Regions from separate parts of the Alishewanella sp. BS5-314 genome, predicted to be linked through region 1. Evidence: predicted binding sites of a transcription regulator. Region 1 holds the regulator's gene; the other holds the start of a gene.
What was found. The regulator ArgR, encoded in region 1, controls arginine synthesis, uptake and breakdown. The targets are predictions, from matches to a motif close to ANTGAATANNTATTCANT.

Region 2: gltA (citrate synthase) is a predicted target of ArgR. The motif match lies at 2,181-2,198, and genes of this name have one in related genera.

What each region holds. Positions count from the first base shown of each region.
Region 1 is NZ_JACEHJ010000001.1:505,962-510,147, reverse strand. It holds gene H1D31_RS02370 (ammonium transporter) at 1-502, shown strand, start outside; gene H1D31_RS02365 (Dyp-type peroxidase) at 1,533-2,483, shown strand; gene argR (transcriptional regulator ArgR) at 2,466-2,933, opposite strand; gene mdh (malate dehydrogenase) at 3,149-4,087, shown strand.
Region 2 is NZ_JACEHJ010000002.1:1,075,380-1,079,565, reverse strand. It holds gene H1D31_RS09445 (aminotransferase class V-fold PLP-dependent enzyme) at 1-679, opposite strand, end outside; gene gltA (citrate synthase) at 812-2,089, opposite strand; gene sdhC (succinate dehydrogenase, cytochrome b556 subunit) at 2,454-2,831, shown strand; gene sdhD (succinate dehydrogenase, hydrophobic membrane anchor protein) at 2,822-3,169, shown strand; gene sdhA (succinate dehydrogenase flavoprotein subunit) at 3,170-4,186, shown strand, end outside.

The DNA of each region.
Region 1 (4,186 bases):
TCTGAATACCAACGCCGCCGCTGCCTCAGGCGTGGTCGCAGCCCTGATTACCTCGGTGATCCTGTTCCGCAAGGCCGACCTGACCATGGCGTTAAACGGTGCTCTGGCGGGTCTCGTTGCCATTACCGCAGAGCCTTCTACGCCAACACCGCTGCAAGCCTCACTGTTTGGCGCTATTGCCGGTGTGTTAGTGGTCGCGTCTATCCTGGCGCTGGATAAAATTAAAATCGATGATCCGGTCGGTGCGATTTCAGTGCACGGCGTAGTGGGCTTATATGGTTTGTTATTAGTGCCTATTACCAATGGTGATAGCAGCTTTAGCGGCCAGATCATTGGTGCCCTGACCATCTTCGGCTGGGTATTTGCCACCAGTCTGCTGGTGTGGTACCTGCTGAAGTTAGTAGTGGGGATCCGGGTCAGCGAAGAAGCCGAATACGAGGGTGTCGACAGCTCAGAGTGTGGTATCGAAGCCTATCCTGAATTTGTCGCCTCGGTAAAGTAAGCAGCCCGCAGCGTGCAGGTGGCACGTTGCGGGAGCCTGTGGGCGAAACCCTGTTAGCACCGCTAACCGGCAATCCCCACTAAACCTGAACCACCTAAACACGTCTATCCTTGTCCTTTGTCTGAATTTGACGCCCCGTGGTGAAAGCCGCGGGGTTTTTTTATCTGTCAGCGGAACTGTTGCGCCAGGCACGGGTGTGCAAAGGCAGGAGAAAATAAGGCGGCCAGAAAGGTAGCTGGTATTAGCTGAAAAAAATATTAGCGTGTATTTGGGGTAAAAAAGCTGGGGCGAAAAAAGTGAGGTAGTATAAAGGAAGCGGGCCGCAAACTGCGCGGCCACTGATTCCTGATGCATCCATTGCAACCTCGATCCCTGAGGCAAATCCTGTTCGTCCTGATGGCATCCCGCCTGAGCATCCTGCAACTGACATCCGGTCAGTATCCTGAGTTCCGGTAGTGGGCACTCCGGTGCCCGCTGGCGCATCCTGCCGTCATCAACGATGACTTATCCTATGATGGTAACGGCTATCCTTACTACCATCTGCCTGGCCGCAGCCTGCGACCCGGGATCAATATTGCCATCCAAGGCTGTCCATCAAAGCTCTTTCATCCTGCCGAGCCTTCTTCATCCTGAAGGTGTCCTGTTTCTTCCTTGTGCATCCTGCCTGTTCAGTGCATCCGGCACCTGCTGCGCATCAAAGCGCTCGACTCCTGTCGGGCATCCTGCCAGCTAACTTCCTGTCAGCTATCATTCCGTCGATGTGAGTATTATGCACCTTTGCCGCAGCTTTGGGGGCCTTGTAAGACAATTCGTATCTTAGTCATAAAGTTGTAAGATAGTAGTTAATTTGAATAAGTTATTTAAATACAGTCGCTTAATTGATTCTGTCCCTAAGGTGGTGGCTTAAAATAGCGTTTTGGCTGCGTCTTTTGTGAGATATATCTCACAAACTTTCGGGGGATTAAGCTTAGACTGATTTAGGGTATACTAGGGGCAAGGATATTAAACAGACCGGAACTCTTACACTGGCATGGCGCGGGAACAATTAGGCATTTGTGCCGAAGCAAATTTACATGCGAGTTATTTGTTGTGTAATGTCCTGGATGGGCAGGAAGCCATTTTGCGGCAAAAGCTGCTGCGCATTCCACAAATGTTGCAACGCTTGGCCGAACATTTTTCGGAGTCGATGCTAACCGGTCTGGTGGCTATCAGTAGTCATTATTGGGATAGCCTTTATCCCTGGCAACGTCCGGCAGGCTTACAGGCCTTTCCGGTACTACCTTCAGAGCATCTGGCAGTGAGCTGCAGTATGGCTGATTTACTGATCCAGGTCAGATCGGATCGCTTGGATGTAAACTATATTGCGCTACAACAGATCCAGCAGCTGTTGCTGGCGAATATTGAAGTGTCTGAGCAACTCTCCGGCTTCCGTTATTTGGATGGCAGGCAACTTACCGGTTTTCCGGATGCGCCGCAGAATCCCCGCGGTATAAAACGGCGTCAGGCTGCTTTGGTGCCTGCTGTTGATTCCCCCATGTTCGCTGGCGGTAGTTATTTGCATTTTTATCGCGCCAACCTGGACCTGAAACACTGGCAGCAACTGACCGTAGCGCAACAGGAAGAGATTCTGGGGTTTGCGAAAACCGATGGCAAGCCGCTACCGGCTGAGCGACTGCTGCCTAACAGCCATCTTCAGTGCAGTCTGGCTGGCGGGTTAGCGCCGCTCCCTCTGCTGCAACAAAATATGCCTTTTTCGCAGGGCAATAGTCAGGGCCTGTTGGTGCTGAACTTTAGTCATCAGGCCGAGCGCTTTGCACAGCAATGGCATTACCGCTTAGGCTTAAATGAAGGGCGATATTACGACAGCCTGCTGGATTTCTACCGCATCGATTTGGCCGCGGCCTTTTTTGTTCCTGCTCTGGGCTTTCTGGAGGCTGCCGCTAATGGCAGCCTTGGTACATCCTCAGACCTTTTCGAATAACTCCGTCACTTTTTGCAGCGTAAAATCGATATTTTTCACGCTAATCGGCGCAATAAAAATCGTATCGTCCCCCGCTATGGTCCCCAATACGCCTTCCGCCTTGCCAACGGAATCCAGCAAGCGGGCAATCAGTTGCGCCGCGCCCGGGCTGGTACGGATAATAATCATCACATCGTTGTGTTCGATATCCAGCACTAGCTGCCGTAGCGGGCTTTTGGTGGTCGGTACTCCCAGCTCCGGTGGCAGGGTGTAGACCATTTCCTGTCGGGCATTACGGGTGCGCACCGCACCGTATTTGCTCAGCATACGGGAGACTTTGGACTGACTAACGTTATCAAACCCTTCTTTTTTCAGCGCGTCGACAATTTCGCCCTGAGAACCAAAACTTTCCGTTTTCAATAAGGCTTTAAACGCATGGATCAGCGCTTCCTGGCGGTTTTGTTTTGTCATAGTTTGAGTTTCCGCATTATTCGTTAGACGGATACTAACAAAAATCGCGCAACAATGCAGTTGGTACAGTAAAATAGCCTTTACGCTTTTAAGGCGCTCTGGCGAAGGCAAAGTCGCCGAAATTGCTTAGACTTTAGGCGTAAGATATTTGTAATTTCGCGGCCATTTCAGTATTGTTGGCGCGGTTATTCTGAACTGTAAAATTGGAGAGAATCATGAAAGTTGCCGTATTAGGTGCAGCCGGTGGTATCGGTCAGGCACTGTCTTTATTACTGAAATTAGATTTACCTGCCGGCACAGACTTAGCCTTATATGATCTGGCTCCAGTAACACCGGGCGTGGCGGTAGATTTAAGCCATATCCCAACCGCAGTAAAAGTAACGGGTTATGGTAAAGAAGACCTGAGCAAGGCGCTCCTTGGTGCTGATATCGTGATGATCCCTGCTGGTATGCCGCGCAAGCCAGGTATGGACCGCTCTGATTTATTCAATATCAACGCCGGCGTAGTAAAAACCCTGGCCGAAGCCATTGTTGAAAATTGTCCGAAAGCGCTGGTGGGTATTATCACTAACCCGGTCAATACCACTGTGGCTATTGCTGCTGACGTGTTCAAAAAAGCCGGTACTTACGATCCGCGTCGCCTATTCGGTGTGACGACGCTGGACGTGATCCGTGCTGAAACCTTCGTTGCTGAATTAAAAGGCAAAAGCCCTGTTGATGTAGCCGTGCCTGTTATCGGTGGTCACAGTGGCACCACTATCCTGCCATTATTATCACAAGTGGCTGATATCAGTTTCTCTGATGAGGAAGTGAAATCTTTAACTCACCGCATTCAGAACGCCGGTACTGAAGTGGTTGAAGCTAAGGCGGGTGGCGGATCGGCTACACTGTCTATGGGTCAGGCTGCTGCCCGTTTCTGTTTGTCTTTGGTTAAAGGTTTACAAGGTAAAACGGTTACTGAATACGCTTATGTAGAAGGTAACGGTGAATACGCCCGTTTCTTCGCTCAGCCAATCGTACTGGGCAAAAACGGTGTAGAACACCTGCTGCCAATCGGTGAGCTGAGTGCTTTTGAACAAAAAGCCATGACTGATATGTTAGGCACCCTGAAAGCCGACATTACGCTGGGTGAAGAGTTCGTTAAGAACAACTAAGCCCGGTCGTTGCTATAACAATAAAGGCGCCGTTGGCGCCTTTATGTTTTTGCGGATTCGGTTTGTGCTATCACCCTTAAGTGAAAGCACCCTTAAGTG
Region 2 (4,186 bases), on a different contig from region 1:
CATAGAGCTTATGGCCGGAGAAGCAGTAAAAATCTACCGGCCATTGTTGCACGTCCGGTACCTGCCAGCTTATGCCCTGAGCCCCATCCACTATGGTAATTGCCCCTGCGGCTTTAGCTGCCCGTAACATAGTTGCTAAGGGCAGAATATGCCCCAGCGCATTGGATACCTGGGTCAGGCTGACAATCTTAGGTTTGAGCGCCAATAACTGCTGGTAGACGTCAAGGTCAGGCATTAACTGCTGATCCAGAGGGATCACATCCAGCTGCACACCACGACTTTGGCAGTGTAGCTGCCAGGGTACAATATTGGCGTGATGCTCCAGCGCGGAAATCAGGATCCGGTCGCCGGGCTTGAGAATGGTATCCATTAAACCAAACGCCAGTTGGTTAAAGGCGGCAGTGGTGCCGCTGGTAAAGATGATTTCAGAGCGGCATGCCGCGTTCAGAAATTGTTGCACGCTGTCCCGGGCTGCTTCAAAGGCCGCAGTGGCGTGCTGGCTTAGCTGGTGGGCACCGCGATGCACGTTACTATTTTGCTGCTGATAAAATGCCAACTCGGTGTCGATCACCTGCTGTGGTTTCTGGCTGGTGGCTGCGGTATCCAGATAGATCCACTCCGGGTTATGGTTAAAAAACGGAAAAAACTGCCGGAAGGCCAGGGCATCGAAACTTGACATGAGAACTTGGACTCCATAACACCAATGGCATAATTATGCCAATTTATGGCCAATTTATCGAACGACAGTGTGCATAAAAATGCAAAAAATAAAAAAGCGGCCTCAGGCCGCTTTGATATTTAGCAAAAAATATTATTTCTTGCTGACATAATCACGGGCAGTATAGCCGGTATACAGCTGACGCGGCCGACCGATCTTATGGCCTTTATCCGACAGCATTTCATCCCAGTGTGAAATCCAGCCAACAGTACGTGACATGGCGAAGATCACAGTGAACATACTGGTTGGAATGCCAATAGCTTTTAAGATGATACCAGAGTAGAAATCGACGTTTGGATACAGTTTCTTCTCGATAAAGTACGGGTCTGACAGCGCAATACGCTCCAGCTCCATCGCCACATCCAGCAGTGGATCTTTAATATTCAGCTCGCTCAGTACTTCATGACAGGTTTCACGCATTACTTTAGCCCGTGGGTCAAAGTTCTTGTACACGCGGTGACCAAAGCCCATCAGACGGAAAGAGTCATTCTTGTCTTTGGCGCGGGCGACAAATTCTGGGATACGATCAACAGAGCCAATTTGTTGTAACATCTTCAGGCAGGCTTCGTTGGCGCCACCGTGTGCCGGCCCCCATAATGACGCCACACCTGCAGCGATACAGGCATAAGGGTTAGCGCCTGATGAACCGGCTAAACGCACTGTTGAGGTTGAAGCGTTCTGTTCATGGTCAGCGTGCAGCATAAAGATGCGGTCCATCGCTTTTGCTAATACCGGGCTGACTTTGTACTCTTCTGCCGGCACTGAGAACATCATATGCAGGAAGTTTTCTGAGTAGCTCAGTTCGTTGCGTGGATAGACGAATGGTTGACCGACAGTGTACTTATAAGCCATAGCTGCAATAGTAGGCAGCTTGGCAATTAAACGGTGCGCACTACGCTTGCGCTGCATTGGGTCGTTGATGTCTAAATCGGAATGATAGAAAGACGACATGGCACCAACGACACCACACAGCATCGCCATTGGGTGGGCATCAACGCGGAAACCCTGGAAAAAAGCAGCGATTTTCTCGTGAACCATGGTGTGGCGGGTAATGGTCTTTACGAAGTCCTGATACTGCTGTTCAGTCGGTAATTCACCTTCTAACAGTAAATAACAGGTTTCCAGATAATTTGATTTTTCAGCAAGTTGTTCAATCGGATAACCGCGGTGCAGCAATACGCCATTGTCGCCATCGATATAGGTAATCTTCGATTCACAGGAGCCGGTAGACATAAAGCCCGGGTCAAAAGTGAAGTAGCCCTGTTGCCCGAGAGTACGTACGTCGATTACGTCAGTGCCTGCCGTGCCAGAATAGATCGGTAGCTCGAAGGTCTTACCATCAATCTGCACGACGGCCTTTTTATCTGCCATTGGATTTCTCCTATTGTTGTAGTATCGGATATTAGGGTTTGGGCTATTCTACTCGCAAACCACACCTGAAAGTCAATTCTAAAGACTAATCGTTGAATAAGTATTCGACTCTAGTCGTATTGCTGCTTTTGACAATTTATGTAAATTTCCATCTGCGGAATTTTCCGTGTAAAACCAAACAAAAATTGTAATAGCCTTTTATGAAATATATACTATTGGCGGCGTAAAAGCAGTTCACCTGACACCAGCTTTTTTGCTGAACCAGCTTGGGGCATAAAGAGTATATTGGCGTTGGGATGTCACTGGTTTTACAGCGACAATAATGACAACTACGCTCTACACGGGCATCGATGGGCAAGAAACTGTGAAAAAGCAAAGACCAATAAATCTCGATTTATCGACTATCTCTCTACCTGCGACTGCCAAAGCTTCTATTCTGCACCGGGTTACTGGTGTAGCAATGTTTTTCGCACTGCTGTTTGTGATCTGGGCATGGGCGACTTCATTGCAAAGCGCAGAAGGCTTTGACTACGTGAAGTCCTTGCTAAATTCACATTTAGCGAAATTTATCGCTTGGGGCACTATCACGGTACTGATTTACCACCTGTTAGGTGGCATTCGCCATATGATTATGGATCTGGGGCACTGGGAAGAACTGAAGTCCGGTAACCTGAGTGCAAACCTGACCATAGGTTTGTGGATTGTATTAGCCGTTTTAGCAGGAGTTTGGGTATGGTTCTGAATCAGGCAAGCCTGAAGCGCGATGGCGTTCAGGATTATGTTTCTCTGCGCGCGTCGGCGGTGGTGCTGGCGTTATATAGCTTGTTTATCCTGGGTTTCTTCCTGTTCACCCCTGAAGTGACCTTTGAAGTCTGGCATGCACTCTTTGCCAACCTCTTTGTAAAAGTATTTACCTTACTTGCCCTGATCTCTATCGCTATCCATACCCGTATCGGGTTATGGCAGGTACTGACTGACTACGTGAAATGCGCCCGTATCCGCGCCGTATTACAGTTCGTACTTTATGTGATTGCCTTCGCGTATGTGGCAGTAGGTTTATTTGTGTTGTGGGGTGCTTAAGTGACTATTCCAGTAAGAGAATTTGATGCCATCGTTATTGGGGCCGGTGGTGCAGGTATGCGTGCGGCGTTACAGATCACCCAGTCTGGTTTAACTTGCGCCTTATTGTCTAAAGTGTTTCCAACCCGTTCGCACACTGTATCTGCCCAGGGCGGTATTACGGTAGCACTGGGTAACTCCCATGAAGATAACTGGGAATGGCACATGTTCGATACCGTTAAGGGCTCGGACTATATCGGTGACCAGGACGCCATTGAATATATGTGTAAAACCGGCCCGGAAGCCATTACCGAGCTGGAAAATATGGGCTTACCGTTCTCTCGTTTTGAAAACGGTCGCGTCTATCAGCGCCCATTCGGCGGTCAGTCGAAGAATTTCGGTGGTGAGCAGGCTGCCCGTACTGCTGCCGCTGCTGACCGTACCGGCCATGCGCTGTTACACCTGCTGTATCAGCAAAACGTTAAAAACCGTACTCAGGTCTTCTCTGAGTGGTACGCGCTCGACCTGGTAAAGAATCAGGACGGTGCCGTAGTAGGCTGTACCGCTATCGATATCGAGACCGGTGAGATTGTTTACTTCAAAGCCAAAGCGACCGTATTAGCAACGGGCGGTGCCGGCCGTATCTACGCCTCGACGACGAATGCCCACATCAATACCGGTGATGGTGTTGGTATGGCCCTGCGTGCCGGTGTGCCGCTGCAGGATATGGAAATGTGGCAATTCCACCCAACCGGTATCGCCGGTGCCGGTACGCTGGTAACCGAAGGCTGCCGTGGTGAAGGTGGCTACCTGCTGAATAAAGACGGTGAACGCTTTATGGAGCGGTATGCACCAAACGCCAAAGACTTAGCCGGCCGTGACGTGGTAGCCCGCGCCATGATGACTGAAATCCGTGAAGGCCGCGGTTGTGATGGTCCTTGGGGCGTACACATCAAGCTGAAACTGGATCACTTAGGTGAAGAAGTGCTGGAAAGCCGTCTGCCAGGTATTTGTGAATTGTCACGCACCTTCGCACAC